4 regions of the Rahnella sp. Larv3_ips genome follow, and region 2 is predicted to be linked to each of the others. Evidence: predicted binding sites of a transcription regulator. Region 2 holds the regulator's gene; each other region holds the start of a gene.
What was found. The regulator CRP, encoded in region 2, controls carbon source genes, mostly activating them, when cyclic AMP is high. The targets are predictions, from matches to a motif close to ATGTGANNNNNNTCACAT.

Region 1: a site for CRP is predicted at 1,260-1,277, ahead of idnO (gluconate 5-dehydrogenase). Genes of this name have one in related genera too.
Region 3: a site for CRP is predicted at 3,316-3,333, ahead of rhaB (rhamnulokinase). Genes of this name have one in related genera too.
Region 4: a site for CRP is predicted at 2,532-2,549, ahead of ED901_RS06570 (arabinose ABC transporter substrate-binding protein). Genes of this name have one in related genera too.

What each region holds. Positions count from the first base shown of each region.
Region 1 covers NZ_MJIB01000005.1:233,241-237,804, reverse strand. The annotation lists gene ED901_RS09815 (LacI family DNA-binding transcriptional regulator) at 156-1,139, opposite strand; gene idnO (gluconate 5-dehydrogenase) at 1,346-2,110, shown strand; gene ED901_RS09805 (SDR family oxidoreductase) at 2,122-2,877, shown strand; gene ED901_RS09800 (cytochrome c) at 2,941-4,344, opposite strand; gene ED901_RS09795 (GMC family oxidoreductase) at 4,341-4,564, opposite strand, start outside.
Region 2 covers NZ_MJIB01000021.1:666,533-671,096, forward strand. The annotation lists gene ED901_RS22545 (YccS/YhfK family putative transporter) at 84-2,159, opposite strand; gene crp (cAMP-activated global transcriptional regulator CRP) at 2,221-2,853, opposite strand; gene ED901_RS22555 (OsmC family protein) at 3,216-3,623, shown strand; gene ED901_RS22560 (hypothetical protein) at 3,977-4,363, opposite strand; gene ED901_RS22565 (tlde1 domain-containing protein) at 4,411-4,564, opposite strand, start outside.
Region 3 covers NZ_MJIB01000003.1:213,273-217,836, forward strand. The annotation lists gene ED901_RS00975 (diguanylate cyclase) at 1-927, shown strand, start outside; gene rhaR (HTH-type transcriptional activator RhaR) at 1,308-2,189, opposite strand; gene rhaS (HTH-type transcriptional activator RhaS) at 2,271-3,098, opposite strand; gene rhaB (rhamnulokinase) at 3,442-4,564, shown strand, end outside.
Region 4 covers NZ_MJIB01000004.1:922,849-927,412, reverse strand. The annotation lists gene araA (L-arabinose isomerase) at 1-681, opposite strand, end outside; gene ED901_RS06575 (ribulokinase) at 718-2,397, opposite strand; gene ED901_RS06570 (arabinose ABC transporter substrate-binding protein) at 2,814-3,800, shown strand; gene araG (L-arabinose ABC transporter ATP-binding protein AraG) at 3,949-4,564, shown strand, end outside.

The DNA.
Region 1 (4,564 bases), on a different contig from region 2:
GATGTCCTAATAAAAGCATTTTGAGGAAAGTATTTCGTGACATGAGTCACGTTGAATTATGTTAAGAAAAGGTGTTACTTCTTACGTGATCCCACGCCTTATTTCAGGCGTGGATAAACGAAGGGTGACAGGGCAAAAGAAGAGGAAATACCCGGTTAAATGGTGCCGCCAAGCGAGATGCGGTAGTGCAAATCGACCCGCTCAATGGTAGGCAGATTATTGATTTTCTTGAGTAATATTTCAGACACCACTTTACCCATTTCAAAGCGCGGCGTGATGACACTGGCCAGCAGCGGCGTGGTGGCCAGCCCGATATCCAGCCCGTGGAAACCGGAAATCGCCATGTCCTGCGGTACGCGGATGCCTAATTTCAGGCATTCCTGTAACACGCCGACCGCAATATCGTCATTGGTGCATAAGATTGCATTGGTTTGCGGATCCAGCTGGCGCGCCATCGCCAGCATGCCTGCGCCAATAGACACCGACGAGACTTTATTTGGCGTGATATGCACCGGCGTCAGCCCGCGTTCATTCATGGCGCGGCAATATCCCTGATAACGTTTCTGATCGCGGGCATCAGACATCGAGCCAAAATAAACCACGTGCTGTTTGCCGCTGGCGAGCAGCGTGGTGGCCATGTCGTAGCCGGCCTGCTGATTGTCAAACCCTACGGCGATCCGGCCATGGGTATCATCCAGATCCATCACCTGCGCCACGGGAATATCCGCCGCATTCAGGTACTTATCGGCTTTCAGCGTATGGACGGAATCCGTCAGGATAAGCCCCGCCAGTTGATAACCCAGCAGGTTGATGATGTGCTCTTCTTCGCGCTCTTTGCTGTAATCATAATTGACCACCAGCGTCTGGTAGCCCTGTGCTGAGGTCACCGATTCAATACCGGCCAGCAAATCGGAGAAGATCTGATTATTGAACGACGGCACAAGAATGCCGATGCGCGGCGCTTTGGCCGGTCCCCGCGCCTCTTCCAGCGGATATCCCACTTCCTCCATCACCCTGGTGATGCGCTCGCGGGTTTCAGGAGACACCTTTTCCGGCGTGCGCAGAAAACGACTGACCGTCATCTTGGTCACATCTGCCAGTTGGGCGATATCCTGTAGTGTCACGCGCTGATTTCTCATGCGGAATGTTCCTGGTTGTACCTGCAAATAGTCCTGATTATTGAAACAGAAAGCGCCGTGAATTGTTATCAAAATGATGATGATCACACGAAGGGTAACAGCGTTTTTTAACATCCTTCAAAGTGATCTGCATCACAGTTTGCCCGCGCCTAAAACGTTGTAGTGTGGCTAACGCTTCGAACCGCTTCCTCCATAAGGCCAATGCTATGACAAATCTCTTCTCACTGGATAACAAAAAGATACTGGTCACCGGATCCACGCGCGGTCTGGGTTTCCTGCTGGCGAAAGGGCTGGCGCAGCACGGCGCTGAAATTATCGTCAACGGTACCCAGCAGGCGTCCACGCAAAAGGCGGCGGAAGCCCTGCGGGCGGAAGGTTTTATCGCCCATGCCGTTGCGTTTGATGTCACCAGCAGTCAGGCGGTGAATCAGGCGATTGATCACATTGAAAGCACCATCGGACCGATTGATGTGCTGATCAATAACGCCGGGATCCAGCGCCGTCACAAATTCACCGAGTTTCCGGAGAAAGACTGGGACGACGTGATTGCCGTGAATCAGAAATCCGTGTTTTTGGTTTCTCAGGCAGTGGCGCGTTACATGATCCAGCGCGAGCGCGGCAAAATTATCAATATCGGTTCGATGCAAAGCGAGCTGGGCCGCGACACCATCACGCCTTACGCCGCGTCAAAGGGCGCGGTGAAAATGCTGACCCGCGGCATGTGTGTTGAGCTGGCGCGCTACAATATTCAGGTGAACGGCATCGCGCCGGGCTATTTCAAAACCGACATGACGCAGGCGCTGGTGGATAACAAAGAGTTCTCCGACTGGCTGTGTAAACGCACACCGGCAGCGCGCTGGGGTAACCCGGAAGAGCTGGTCGGCGGCGCAGTTTATCTGTCATCCCGGGCCTCAGATTTCGTCAACGGGCATCTTTTATTCATTGATGGCGGCATGCTGGCCGCGGTGTAAAAGGAAGCGAGATGAGCACAGAAAACGCGAAAATTGCTTTAGTCACCGGCGGCGGGAGCGGCATTGGCCTGAGTGCCGCGAAGGCGCTGGAAGCGATCGGTTTTACCGTGATCCTGGCCGGGCGTAACAAAGAAAAACTGGATCAGGCGGTGAAGTTATTTGCAGCGGGGCAGGCGGTGGCGCGGCAACTGGACGTTACCAGCCCAGAGTCGGTCGCTGCGCTGTTTCAGGATATTCAGGAAACCTTCGGGCGGCTGGATGTGCTGTTCAATAACGCCGGTAACAATGTGAAGGATGTGCCCATCGACGAACTGCCGGTGGAAGACTGGCTGTCGGTGATCAACACCAATCTGACCGGCGTATTTTTATGTACGCAGGCGGCGGTAAAACTGATGAAACAGCAATCGCCGCAGGGCGGGCGCATCATCAACAACGGCTCGATTTCGGCGCAGTCGCCGCGCCCGAATTCTGCGCCGTACACCGCCAGCAAACACGCCATTACCGGTCTGACCAAATCCACTGCGCTGGATGGGCGCGCGTTCAATATTGCCTGCGGGCAGATTGATGTCGGCAATGCGGCGACGGATATGGGCAATAAAGCGCTGGCGGGCAGAATGCAGGCCGACGGGCATATCGCCGAAGAACCGGTGATCCCGGTGGAACGTGTCGGTGAGGCGGTGGCATTTATGGCCGGTTTGCCGCTTGATACTAACGTGCTGACCATGACCGTCATGGCGAGCGCGATGCCGCTGGTGGGCAGAGGTTAAGCTGAATTTCTGACATAAAAAAACGGCCCTTAAGCAGGGCCGTTTTGCATTGCATTGAACGAATTACGCCGCTTTCGCTTTGCGTTTGCGTCCGAGCCAGAAAATCAGCACCAGCAGAATCACCACGCCTGCCACCATCGCCGGTGCCATGAACGGCTGGAGTTTTGCCAGCAATGTGACCGGCCCGCCGGCGCGTAACACCGCGACATCCTGCGCGTTAACCTGCACACCCGCGTTGCCGTAGTTCTTCAGCACGTAGTTGGAGATATCGGCAATCTGCTGATCGTCGAGCTGACCGACATACGAACCCACGCCAAATTTCGGCATCAGCACATGATGGTCGCCGACCTGGCGATCCACGCCGTACAGAATGGCGGAAATCAGGTTTGACGCGTTGCCCAGACCGGTAGCGGTGTTGTTGAACAGCGACGGGTACGCCTGATTCTTGCTGCCGGAGCCATCCGGCTGATGACAGCTGGAGCAATAACCACTGAACAAGGCCGCACCGTTATCGATGGTTTTGTTCGCGTTATAAGGATGCGCGCCGCGCAGGCCTTCTTCCACGTTTACCGGCTTACCGAAAGTATCCGCTGCCTGCGTATCCCGCGGGTCGCGCACCGGTGTGCTGTTTTTCAGGTAGAAGGCAATCGCGTTCAGATCCGTGTCAGACATGTATTGCAGGCTGTTTTGCACCGCTTCTGCCATGCCGCCTGCCGCCTGATTTTTCCCGGCGGTACGGCCGGTTTTCAGGTATTCCACCAGCTGAGCCTGCGACCAGTTGCCGATACCACTGACCGGATCAGAACTGATGTTCGGTGCATACCACGGGCCGACCATGCCGCCCGCCAGCGGTTTATCGGTCACTGAACCCATCATCAGGTTACGTGGCGTGTGGCAGGTATCACAGTGACCGGCGCCGTTGACCAGATACGCGCCGCGGTTCCATTGCTCGCTTTTCGACGGATCCGGCTTAAACGGCGTGCTGTCGAGATACATCATGTTCCAGCCCGCCATCGCAATACGCATGTTGAACGGGAACGGCAGGGCGGTTTCAGTATTCGGTTGCTCGACCGGCTTCACCCCTTGCAGGAAGTAGACATACAGCGCGTGCATGTCGGCATCGCTCATATGGCTGTAAGAGGTGTAAGGCATGGCCGGATACAGATTTGCACCATCCGGACGAACGCCTGCACGCACCGCGCGGGTAAACTGTTCTTCGGTGTAATTACCGATACCAAACTGCTTCGAAGGCGTGATGTTGGTGGTATAAATCGTGCCCATCGGCGAATGGATTTCATAGCCACCGGCAAACGGCTTACCGCCTTCCGGCGCGGTATGACAGGCCTGACAGTCAGCGGCGGTCGCCACTTCCTGACCCTGACGGATAAGTTCCGCCTGATTGTCCTGTGCCGCAGCGAATCCGCAAAACGAAGCACTTAACAGGCAGGCAACAAGGATTTTTCTCATGCTGCACCTGCCAGTTTTTTCGCCATGTCATCCGCCGCTTTCAGGCCCAGTGCGGCCATGGTCAGCGTACTGTTCACCACGCTGGAAGACGGGATCGCACCGCCGCCCGGCAACCACAGGTTAGCGTGGTCATGCGCCCGGCATTCACCGTTGACCACGGAATCCTTCGGATCGCTGCCCATGATGGTGCCGCCCATGATGTGGTTGTTGGCGTTCAGGC
Region 2 (4,564 bases):
GAAACCGAAATAGCGCCGGTCAGTTTTAAAAGACAGGCTGGCTGCAAGCCAGTAAAAACGGGAGTTTGAAAGGGCATTCCCCTTCACGCCTTGCGCGTCAGCCAGATCCCATGATGCGGCCTCTGCTTCCACGCCAGTGACGAAATCGTATGCATCACGCTGAGATGGGAAATTACGCGTCGCAGGTGGCGTTCCATCTCGGTCAGCGGCATATCCGGGTGCAGTTCAGGCGCATTGAACAGATTGTTCTCGCTGCCCGGCCCGTCGTAGAGCAAGCGTTGCTGACAGCTTTGCAGCGCGATTTCGCAGGTCTGTAAATACTCCGTCGCCAGTTTTTCCGGCAGCATGTAATGCTCGCGGGCGAGAATGGTCATCGCGTTAATATGCTCGACCACAAACTGGCTGTGCGTTACCCACAAACGCATATCCGTCAAATAATGCGAGTTAAACCCCGGTTCCTGCATCGCCTGATTCAGCGAGGTAAACAGCTTGTTGTGGGCCTGATTGACCTGCATTCGGGCGTACGCCAGTTTGGCGGTATCCGGATTATCCTGCAGTAACAACCGGATCGCTTCCTGATCGGCTTCCAGCGCCTGATGGGCATTTTGTCGCAGCAATCCGCTCTGCCATTGAGGCCACAGCCAGATCGTACCGCCGAAGGCGAGGGCGCAGCCGATCAGGGTATCGATAAGCCGGGGCACCAGAAAATGCACGCCATTCATCGCCAGAAGCTGGAGCGTATACACCGCCGTCACCGTCATACCGACCATCGCCAGCCCGTAGTTTTTCCGCAACACCGTGTACGATATCAGCGTAATCACCAGCATACACAGCAGCGTGACGCCCTCAGGCAGCTCCAGTTTCAGCAGGGCAGCGGCGATCAGCAATCCCGCCAGCGTGCCGAGCGCACGGTGCTGAATGCGCACGCGGGTGGCGTTATAACCGTTCTGACTGACCAGCATGATGGTCAGCAAAATCCAGTAAGGTTTCGGCAGATTGAAGAACAACCCGAGGCTGCTGCCTAACGCCAGAATAATGCCGAGACGTGCGGCATTGCGCAGGGCAATGGATTTAAAGGACAAATAGCTTTTCAGTGCCGGCCAGAAAGGCAGGCGCGGCTGAGTATTCATCAGATCGCGCCGGTACAGTGGCCTCTGGGTACGCAGCAGACGTGCGATGCGGCTGAAATGGTAATAACAGAACTGGCCGACCGGATTATCCGGATTGCGTGCGGCAATTTTCTCCAGCGCCGCCAGTTCGTTCGCCATGGTAAAACGCCCGGAAAGACGGTGGTAAAGAATATCGTCAGCAATCACCCGCAGACGGGCTGAAATCACCTGAGCATTACGGCGGATCACCGCTTCCGCATGGCTCTCTTCCACCAGCTTTTGCACTTCTTCCGGCTGATGCAGGCTGACGGTAATGTGCTCCTGCAAATCCAGCGCCACCTGAAAACGCTGAAACAGCCGCTTGTAGTGATGATGATGTCCGTGCTGCGGCAGCATGTGCAGCTGCTGATAAAGCAGGGCGATAAGATCGATGACCTGTTGCTGGCGCTTGAGCAGCGGCGGCAACGCGGTTTCAGGGTCGGTATGCTGCGTCAGCAGGCTGTATTTGGCTTCGAAATAATCCGCCAGTTGCAAATACAGCTGACTGAGGGTTTCGCGCATCGGTTGTTCTTTTGATATGCGAAACCACGCCCAGTTAAACAGGCCGTACCAGGCGGTGCCTGCGGCAAACAGCGCGGGTGCCTGCCACATCGGCCTGACGCCCACCATGCTGAGGGTAAAGATGGTCGCTACCAATGCACCGGGCAACAGACGCGCATGGAGCGGGCTGATTTCGCCGGTGACGCCAAGTAATAATGCCAGCGACAGCATGATCAGCGGCAGCGGGAGGTGCCACCCGGTCAGCATCACTTGCAGCAGAATGCTGCCCAGCGCAAACAGAGCACCACCAATAATGAGACGTTTAAAAAAGCGTTTGTGGGGAGTATCAAGACCGGCGACGTTACAGCAGGCAGGGCAGAGGGAAAACAACAGGCCCATTTGCAGATTCCCAAACAGCCAGCAGATGCCGACCGGCAGACATAACACCAGCGTCTGACGCAGTGCATAGTTCACTTCGGGATGATAAAACAGCCTTCGCCATAGCGTCATGGATGAAGCTTAGCCCATAAAAAAGGCGCGACAGTAAGCTGTCGCGCCTTTTTTTGAGGGATTAACGTGTGCCGTAAACGACAATCGTTTTACCGTGTGCGGAGATCAGGCTCTGATCTTCCAGCATCTTGAGAATGCGGCCGACGGTTTCACGGGAGCAACCGACGATCTGACCGATTTCCTGGCGGGTAATTTTAATCTGCATCCCGTCCGGGTGGGTCATGGCATCTGGCTGTTTGGCCAGATTCAATAAGGTCTGAGCGATACGGCCCGTTACGTCGAGGAAAGCAAGGTTACCGACTTTCTCTGACGTCATTTGCAGACGGTTTGCCATCTGCGCGGAGAGGCGCATCAAAATGTCCGGGTTAACCTGAATCAGCTGGCGGAATTTTTTATAAGAAATTTCAGCCACTTCGCAGGCAGTTTTAGCACGTACCCAGGCACTGCGTTCCTGACCTTCTTCGAAGAGTCCCAGCTCGCCGATGAAGTCACCTTGGTTAAGGTAGGAAAGTATCATCTCTTTGCCTTCTTCATCTTTAATCAGGACGGCAACCGACCCTTTCACGATGTAGTACAGCGTTTCGGCTTTTTCACCCTGGTGAATCAGCGTACTTTTAGAAGGATACTTATGTATATGACAGTGAGACAGGAACCATTCAAGTGTCGGGTCTGTTTGTGGCTTGCCGAGAACCATTTGCTATTATCCTCTGTTATTATCGCTGCCCAAAATCACAGGGCTCAGAGTTCCCTGTACGGCGTCTGAATATTAATGCGCCCTATCAGCATGTAACTCACCAGAAATGCTGCAAGCGGATGTCGGAGTGAAACAGCCTGTTAATTGCTGTTATCACCTTGGGTTCTGTTCTTAAACCGCGAAAACCGTCACCGCAATTTACTGGAAAGTATGTTTCGGCTTTGTTTGTAACACAGGTTTGCAATGCTGTCTTGTGTTGTCTCGCTTCAGCATGATGGCGATCGGGTTACGTTGCCAGTTTTTAGGTGAAAGGGTACTCTGGGGTGAAAATTTGATGAATAAGAACGCCAGGAGATAAGCAAATGCACGCACGCGTAAAATGGGTGGAAGGTCTGACGTTTTTAGGTGAATCCGCGTCGGGTCATCAGGTTTTAATGGACGGGAATGCCGGTGATAAAGCACCGAGCCCGATGGAAATGTTGCTGATGTCCGCGGGTGGCTGTAGCGCGATCGACGTGGTGTCGATTTTGCAAAAAGGCCGCAGCGATGTCCGTGACTGTGAAGTGAAACTGACGTCAGAACGTCGCGAAGAAGCACCGCGTTTGTTCACACACATCAATCTGCACTTCATCGTCACCGGTAAAGACCTGACCGACAAGGTTGTGGAGCGCGCCGTCAGCCTGTCAGCTGAGAAATATTGTTCCGTTTCTCTGATGCTGGGCAAAGCCGCCTCGATCACCCACAGTTTTGAAGTGGTTAACGTCGAATAAGTCACGACCAGTCATACGTCTGGCACTGATGACGCAGTAAATCCAAAAATCGCCGCGCGGCAAAAATCCAGCCTGCCTTCGCGCTGTAGCGCGGCGAAATCCTCTGGACTGGCCAGAATTGATGGTAACGCCATTAAAACCCCGCCAATGATAAAAGACTTAAAAACCCTCGATCGGCGTTATCTGGTGGCGAAAGCCACGTTAACAAGTAGGTGTATTGTGCGAGCTGGAGACACGCAAAAACGGCTAAGGGGATCCAGAGACTAAGGAGAATTAACACGGGAAATCAATGGGGGGTAGAACGTGAGGAAAGCCCGTTCAGCCGACCGGGCTTTGTATTTCAGGGAGTAACATTACTTAACCTTGCGGGCGTTATCTGCTTTCCATTCTTCGTATGTCGCTTCAAGGATCCACAGACAGGTTGCTCCTTTGTCTGTTTCCAGCAGGGCCAGCCTGGTTCGCTGATAAAAGGTCTCTATCTCAGCCGATTGTTTGTTAATAGGTCCCATGCAAACAAGGTCTGTCCCAACGAGATGAGGCCAATCCTGAGAATCCAGCACGACCAGAGCCTTCAGCGCGCCTTCAGTGTTACTCGATAGTGCAGACGATAACGCGTCTTCGAGCGCTTGCGACTGCTGCACGTTCGCAACTTTGGCGAGTTCGGGGGCTTTATCGAGCCAGGGTTGTTCTCCGGCAGCAATTCCCGCCACAGCGTCGGGCCAGTTGATGGTGGCAGCCATTGGGCTAGCCGCCATAACTGACAGCAAAATCAGCAGGATTAACCGCCTCATCTGACGACCTCCAGCGTCCCGCCTACGCTAATTATCCGCCAGCGTGTCGCAGGGGACATTATGATGCAACCTTCCGAGGCGTATCCCGCTGGCTTGTTCACGCGTTCGCCATGAATACGGAAGGCGGAGCGTCCAAAGGAATCCCCAGAA
Region 3 (4,564 bases), on a different contig from region 2:
GGTTTAGTATTTTCTTTTTTCACAAAGAAAAATTACTCTGCCCATTTGAATATGTGCTCTGTCATTATCGGATTACTGTGGGCGTGGTTAATTGCTTTGCGGTTTGAAGAAGTCGGGCATTTAGATAAAAACTACCTTCTGGTGAGTTTACTCAGTATTTTCTTTATCAGCGCCATTGCGCTGTCTGATAATTTTCTCGCTTTTTGCCTCCACGCGGTACCTTCCACTCTGTGCGTGGTCTTTTTAGATGATTTTCAGCACATCGGCCGCATCATGTTTTCCGTCTCCCTGCCGCTGATTGGGTTGTGGCTGCACCATCTGATGCTGCGGCGCAGCGATGAGTTTACCCGCCGGATGCTGTCAAACCTGTACAGCGAAAGGGAAAAATTCAGCGATCTCAGTATGCTTGATCCACTGACCGGCCTGTACAACCGCCGCGGGTTACAGAATAAGCTGGAGGGCCTGCTGAGTCAGGCCTCGGGTCATTATGTGATGCTGCTCGATATCGATCACTTTAAAGCTTACAACGACAATTACGGCCACAGCATGGGCGATCAGGCGCTGGTCAGGGTCTCCGCAGCCATTCGCGACGCCGTGCGTTCGCGCGATGTGGTCGTCCGCTACGGCGGGGAAGAGTTTCTCGTGCTGATGTCTAACGTTAAACAGGAACACGCCATCCGCATGGCCGAGCGGATCCAAAATAAAGTGCTGGGTCTGAATATTCCGCATCTGTTTAACGCCGAGGTGTCCACGCATGTCACGGTGAGCGCAGGGCTGGCCGCGCTGGAAGAGGGAGATTTTAATAATGCTCTCAGTCAGGCTGATGTCTCGCTGTATAACGCCAAAAACAGTGGCCGCAATAAAATACTTTATGCCTGGGAAGTAACTGAAGAGCAGCAGACGTTGAGTGAAGAGAAAATGGCCTGAAAGTAACATTAATAACAATACGCTTATTGTTATTAATGTTATCCCTTTGATTGTCTGCCCACTCAAATTTATCACCTTTGGGCAGGCATTCATCTTTAATGCATAACCATTCATATCCGCAGCAGATAAAAGAGGACCATTGAAAAGTAAATCATCGCTTTATTCTAATTAATGTCTGGAGAGAGGTGATTTTCATTTCAGTTCGTATTGTTCCATGACTCAGAATGCTTTTCAGAGTTTCAGAAAAAAATGAAACATAAAGATAATCCTATAGCACGATACACCTGCCAAACCTCTGCTGATCATCCCGCCATTAAACCCTGAACGCCTCACCGGCACGCCATCCTAATTTATTGTTTTAACATGCTTATCACCTGCCCTCAGAGGCGGTTTACCTCGGCGTATTCCCCTTCTGGCGATTTGACTGCATGGCCGGTAAAGCGTTGCCGGTAATCACGCGGCGAAACGCCACAGGCGCGGTTAAACACCACCGAAAAGTAATTACTGTCATCAAAGCCGCATTCCGCAGCCACATCGCTTATCGCCATGTTGCCATAACGCAGCAAACTCATCGCCCGGCAAATCCGCAACTGGCGCAGGTAATGGGTCACACTCATGCCGGTATGCTGCTTGAACAAAGCGCGCAGAGCGCGGGGATTGAGCTGATGCTGACGGCAAAACGTTTCCAGATGGAAAGGGGCTGAAATACCTGCCCGCAGCGCCATCAGCAATAAATCCAGCTGATGGGCATCAGGCAGCACGCCACTGTCGGGCTGATGACGAAAACGCAGCAGCAACAGCGCCAGCTGCATAAGCAAAGCCTCACTGAGTTGCACCGACAGCGCCTCAGATTTCATGCACTCTTTCGCCAGCTCATCGACTTTATCGCGCAGCACCGACATGCCCAGCGTACTCAGCCGCCAGTAACGCTGTTCCTGACTGACACTTTCGCCGGGCAACAGGTGCGCCCAGTCGGCCGCCAGCCCGAAACGCTCGCGGCAATACAACACGTTATCCAGGGCCAGCATATTGACGGATTCATAGCTGTGTCGGTCTTTGGCGTTGATATAAAACAGATCGCCGCAGGTGATGGGATAAGGGATATCGTTCCAGATGTGGACACCATTGCCGCGCCAGACAATCACCAGCTCGTCAAAATCGTGGTCGTGACTGGGAAAATCCGCCTGAGGATGGCGCTCTGCCACCACGACGGAATTCATTCCGGTCAGAAAGAAATCATTTTTATTCAGTTTCAGCGACATAGCAGCAATCTCAACCCGTTTGACCACAAAATAAACGAGGCGGCTCAGGCAGATAATTCCTGAGGCCGCGAGAGGTGCCGCTTAACGTAACTGGTCACGCATGAGTTTTGGCGACACCGAAAATTCCCGACGGAACTGCGTCGAAAAATGGTTACTGTCACTGAACCCGCAGGCATAGGCGATATCGGTAATGCTCTGATCGCTGTGATGTAAACGACGGCGCGCCTCCAGCAAACGTAGACGGTTGAGATACCGTTGTGGCGTCAGGCCGGTGTAATGCTTCATCTGCCGGTGCAGGGTGCGCAGCGCCAGAGAAAAACGGTCTGCGGCTTCAGTCCAGTTAACTTCTTCACTGTAATGTGACTGGAGCCATTGCAACAGTTGATTGACTTTGTTTTCAGAGGTGTCTCGCAATTGTGGCTGGAAACAATCCTGATAAAGCAGGATCAGCAACTGCAGGAACAGGCTTTCACGTGTGGCGATATGCTCCATTTCAATGCTGTCCGGCAGCGCTTCCAGCTGCGCAATACACTCCAGCACCTGCACGACCACGTGCGGGCTGAGTTGCCAGTGGATCTGCGCCTGATAATGATGCTCCTGTGGCAGGAAATGGCCGACGTCCTGAATAAAACGGAATGCTTTTGGCGAACGGAAAAGGACGTTGGTGAGCCGCAGATTCTCCACGTTTTCAAACAAATGGTGATCGCTTGCGCGCACAAAACACACGGTGCCGGCCGTCAGCGTATAGGGATTATCATTAAAGATGTGCACGCCGGAGCCGCTTTCCACCAGCATAATCTCGTGAAAATCGTGGTAGTGCTCCGGGAATACACTTTGCGGAAGACGTCGCTCAACGGTCACCGTCAGCTCAGGTGCCGCAAAATAATCATCACCCTTCAGTAGCGTCATTGATCGCCTCCGGTTTAGACATTCATGTGCTTCGGGGAACCCACCCTACCTTGTGCCACGCCGTCTTACCTTCAAACCGCGGCGCTAAAAACGGCATAAACGGTCATTTTTTCAAGATTCCCCCGGTGGTGATGCAGATCTGCGGCGAGGATCACAATCGCTGTGTTCGCGTTACCTGCCGTTTTCATCACCGCCGTCCGCAGGTCTTTGGGCTGAACTGTGATCTGCCTCGCATCTACCTTTTTAATGCTGCCATCCGGTTAAAACCCGTGGCAATCACCGGAAGGTGCCCCCGCCCCACCTCCCCTACACTGGCCAGCATATTCAACAAGGAATGGCCGCTATGAGAACTCACCATCTTGCCGCTATTGACCTCGGTGCCTCCAGCGGCCGTGTAATGCTGGCCACGTTTACCCGCCAGGATCCCGATTCAGCCGCAACGCTGACGCTGACAGAAATTCACCGTTTTCCTAACACTCTGAAGCACGTTGACGGCCACGATACCTGGGATCTGGATGACCTTGAAAAGCACATTCTGGAAGGACTGAACCGTCTGGATTCTTCCGGCGTCCCGCTCGATGGTATTGGCATCGATACCTGGGGGGTGGATTACGTGCTGCTCGACGAACAGGGCCAGCGGGTGGGTTTAGCCGTGGCCTATCGCGACAGCCGCACCGACGGCGTCATGGCGCGGATGGAAAAGCAGGCAGGCCGCCACACCATTTATCAGAAAACCGGCATCCAGTTTATGCCGTTCAACACGCTTTATCAGCTGCGGGCGCTGACCGAACAACAGCCCGAGGTCGTGAACACAGCCGCACATCTGCTGATGATCCCCGACTATTTCCATTACCGCCTGACGGGCGCGCTGAACTGGGAATATACCAACGCCAGCACCACGCAAATGCTGAATATCGCCACCGGTGACTGGGACGAGGATCTGCTGAAACTGGCGGGTGTTCCACGCCGCTGGCTGCAAAAACCGACGCAACCGGGAAACTCAAAGGGAGTCTGGCACAGCCCGCGCGGGCGCAGCGTGCCGGTTATCAGCGTCGCTTCGCATGATACCGCCAGCGCCGTGGTCGCCGCACCGCTGACCGGCCCGCACAGCGCTTATCTCAGCTCCGGCACCTGGTCGCTGATGGGCATCGAAAGTCCGAAAGCGTTCAATCAGACGAAGGCGCTGCACGACAACATCACCAATGAAGGCGGCATCAACGACAGTTATCGGGTGCTGCGCAACATTATGGGGCTGTGGCTGTTCCAGCGGGTTTGCCGGGAACTGGGGATTCAGGATTTGCCTTCACTGATCACACTGGCAAAAAACATTCCCCCGTTCACTTACCTGATCAATCCGAACGAAGACCGCTTTATCAATCCGCCGTCGATGGTCAATGCCATCCGCGAAGCCTGCCAGCAGGCTGGCGAACCGGTGCCGGAATCACCGGCCGAACTGGCGCGTTGTA
Region 4 (4,564 bases), on a different contig from region 2:
ATCCACGTCACCTTTGCTGACTTCGTTGATCACACTCACCAGATCGCCGATACCGTACGCGCTGACGGTGTAGCCAAACTGGATCTGTGCGGCCACTTTATCGCCTTCGGTCACTGCCACTTCACGCATGTTGTCGCCAAAACGTGCCACTTTCAGGTGCTGACTTTCATTTTTCGCCGCCGATACGCGCATCCATTGGGCGATGCGGCGATGAGATTCGCCGTCCTGCCAGTGCCCGGCCACCACGGAATGCTGCTGACGCATACGGGCACCGATGAAGCCAAATTCACGGCCACCGTGCGCAGTCTGGTTCAGGTTCATAAAGTCCATGTCCATGGTGTCCCACGGCACTTCGGCGTTGAACTGCGTATGGAACTGTAACAGCGGCTTGTGCAGGATGCTCAGGCCGGCGATCCACATTTTGGCCGGCGAGAAGGTGTGCAGCCAGGTGATGATCCCCACGCACGGGTTGTGGTAGTTGGCTTCGCGGCACAGGGCGGTGATTTCGTCCGGCGTGGTTACCAGGGGTTTGAGCACCAGCTTAATCGGCAAACCGGCTTCCGTGTTCAGGCCGTTCACCACTTTTTCGGCATTCTCTTTGACCTGACGTAACGTTTCCGGCCCGTACAGATGCTGACTGCCGATAGCGAACCACACTTCGAGATGTTTAAACGCGTCCATTTGTTACTCCTGAATATCGGATATGAGAAAGAGGAATTAATGCGTCGTCTTCGCTGCGAACAGCGGTTCAGTCGTGACACACCATTGCTGATAACGTTCGTACAGGCGCTGATATTGCTCGACGCGCTGCGGATCCGGCAGCAGCGTGCGTTCGATGCTGCAGGCCATTTTTTCCTGCGCGGCAGGCACGTCGCTGAATTCACCGGCGGCGACGGCGGCAAAGATCGCCGCACCCAGCGCACAGCACTGATCTGAAGCGACAATTTGCAGCGGGCGGTTCATGGCGTCGGCGCACACCTGCATGATGACCGGCGATTTACGCGCAATGCCGCCGAGGGTCAGGACGTTTTCCACCGGAATATCCTGCTGTTCGAAACACTCCATGATGGCGCGTGCGCCAAAGGCGGTGGCGGCGATAAAGCCCCCGAACAGTTCCGGCGCTTCGGTACCTAAATTGATATCGGTAATCACGCCTTTCAGGCGCTGGTTGGCAAACGGCGTACGGCGGCCGTTGAACCAGTCGAGCACCAGCGGCAGGTGATCCAGTTTCGGATTGGCGGCCCAGGCGGCGGTGAGATCTGACAGGAGATTTTTTTGTAATCCGGCTAACTGCGTTTGCAGTTCAGGATGGGTTTTTGCCGCCTGAATCAGCGGCCAGCTCAGCAGACGGCTGAACCAGGCGTACATGTCGCCAAAGGCAGACTGCCCGGCTTCCATCCCGATCATGTCCGGCACCACGCTGCCTTCGACCTGACCACAAATCCCGGCAATGGCACGATCGTTAACGCGGGCTTTATCGGCGATCAGAATGTCGCAGGTGGACGTGCCGATGACTTTCACCAGCGTATACGGCTGTGCGCCCGCACCGACGGCGCCCATATGGCAGTCGAATGCGCCGCCCGAAAGCACCACGCTTGCCGGTAAACCGAGACGTTCTGCCCATTCAGGGGTAAGTGTACCGACGGCCTGTTCGGCGGTGACGGTATCGGTAAACAGCGGATACGGCAGGTTTTCGACCAGCAACGGATCAAGGGCGGCGAAGAAATCTTTCGGTGGCAGGCCGCCCCACGACGGATGCCAGAGCATTTTGTGCCCGGCGCTGCAACGCCCGCGTACCACTTTGTCCGGCGCGGTGGTGCCGGAAAGCAGGGCGGGCACCCAGTCGCACAGTTCAACCCACGACGCGGCGGCTTCTTTCACCGCGGCGTCAGCGCGGGAAACGTGCAGGATTTTCGCCCAGAACCATTCGGAGGAGTAGACGCCGCCGATGTAGCGGGAGTAATCAGGGAAATCGCCGCTGCGGCACAGACGGTTGATCTCTTCGGCTTCTTCTATTGCCGTGTGATCTTTCCACAGCACGAACATGGCGTTCGGGTTTTCGGCAAATTCCGGGTTCAGCGCCAGAATGTTGCCCTGATGATCGACAGGCGCGGGGGTTGAGCCGGTGGAATCGACCCCGATACCGACCACGCGGGCGGCGCGCTCATGGCCCAGGCGGGTCACCACGTTTTTTATCGCCTGCTCCATCGCTTCTATATAGTCGAGCGGGTGATGGCGGAACTGATTTTTAGCCGCATCACAGTAACGGCCTTCATTCCAGCGCGGGTAATACACGACATCCGTTTCTATCTCAGCACCCGTCTGACAATCTACGGCCAGTGCACGGACAGAATCGCTGCCAAAATCCAGACCAAGAGCAATCGCACCTTGCGTCATTCTTTCTCACTCCTTCAGGTTTGCCGTAGTCATTACGGCGGCGAATCGAATTGCTCTAACAGTAGGAGGATGTCAAAAAGGGAGTGAGGAGGCGTTAGCTGGAAGTATGCACAAATCTGCTCCCAATGATGTTTCTGTGAGGTTGGTCAAATGTTAGCGTTTGGCTAAAATCGCTATATCTATGCACATTCCTGCTGTTTTCCCGGCGTGTGATAGCGCTCTACATTCCGCTGCAAAATTACCGCTAAAACTTAACCCGTCTTACAAGAGAGTGTGACGTAAATCCGCTATACACAGGACTTCGGCGCATCCTCACTTTGTTTCCTTACGCTACTGATAACGTTTTCACGATGGCGGCAAACCACCAGATTTCAGAGCGCAATTGTGAAAAACAACAATAAAAGTCGGAGAACATCATGCATAAATTCACTAAGGCATTAGCGGCGGTAGGGTTAGCAGCCGTTATGTCACATTCAGCTATGGCAGCAGAAAATCCGAAGCTGGGTTTCCTGGTTAAACAGCCTGAAGAACCCTGGTTCCAGACTGAATGGCGCTTCGCCGATAAAGCCGGTAAAGACCTGAACTTCGAGGTCATTAAAATCGCCGTGCCGGATGGTGAAAAAACGTTGAATGCGATTGACAGTCTGGCGGCGAACGGCGCGAAAGGTTTTGTCATCTGTACGCCGGATCCCCGTCTCGGGCCTGCCATCATGGCGAAAGCGCGCAGCTATGACATGAAAGTGATCCAGGTGGATGACCAGTTCGTGAATGCCAAAGGCAAGCCAATGGAAGAAGTGCCGTTAGTGATGATGGCCGCGACCAAAATCGGCGAGCGTCAGGGGCAGGAACTGTATAAAGAGATGCAAAAACGTGGCTGGAAACCGGCTGAGACAGGCGTCATGGCCATCACCGCCGATGAGCTGGACACCGCACGTCGTCGTACTTCCGGTTCAATGGACGCGCTGAAAGCGGCCGGTTTCCCGGAAAAACAAATCTACAAAGTACCAACCAAATCTAACGATATCCCTGGCGCACTGGATGCCGGTAACTCACTGCTGGTGCAGCATCCTGAAGTGAAAAACTGGCTGATCATCGGCATGAACGACAACACCGTGCTCGGTGGCGTGCGTGCAACGGAAGGTCAGGGCTTTAAAGCGGCTAACGTGATCGGCATCGGTATCAACGGTGTGGATGCGGTGAATGAGCTGTCGAAAAGCGCGCAAACCGGCTTCTACGGTTCCCTGTTACCCAGCCCGGATATCCACGGTTACAAAAGTATCCAAATGCTGAACGAATGGGTGACCAAAGGCGTTGAACCACCGAAATTCACCGAAGTGACTGACGTTGTGTTAATCACCCGCGACAACTTCAAAGAAGAATTGAAGAAAAAAGGGCTCATGTAATTTCCGAAATCATTTGAAAAGAGCATCAGATAACGCTGCTGCATAACGGACGACAGTTTTTTTTATAAGTTATTTATAAAAGGTTACGTACTGTTTTCTGCTGTGCAGTGGCGTGCATTCAACTTCACTTAATTTCCAGGTAGCCACTATGACTCAGCAATCTTCAACCAAGACGCCTTTGCTGAAACCGTCGCTGACGGAGTTTGATGCGGCCAAGCCGTATCTGGAATTCCATGACATTGGCAAAACTTTTCCGGGCGTGAAAGCGCTGGACGGAATTTCTTTCAATTGTTATGCCGGGCAAATTCACGCACTGATGGGCGAAAATGGCGCAGGTAAATCGACGCTGTTAAAAATCCTCAGCGGTAATTATCAGCCGTCGCAGGGCGTTATTCACATTAAAGGCCAGCCGGTCAGTTTTAATAAAACCACTGACGCACTTGATGCGGGCGTGGCGATTATTTATCAGGAATTACATCTGGTGCCGGAAATGACGGTGGCAGAAAACATTTACCTCGGACAATTGCCGAGCAAACACGGTTTTGTGAACCGTAAACTGCTGCGCTATGAAGCCAAAATTCAGCTCGAACACCTCGGGCTGGACATCAACCCGGATACGCCGCTCAAGTATCTCTCCATCGGTCAGTGGCAGATGGTGGAGATCGCCAAAGCCCTGGCGCGTAACGCCAAAATCATTGCCTTTGACGAGCCAACCAGTTCGCTCTCTGCCCGTGAAATCGAACAATTGTTCAGGGTTATCCGTG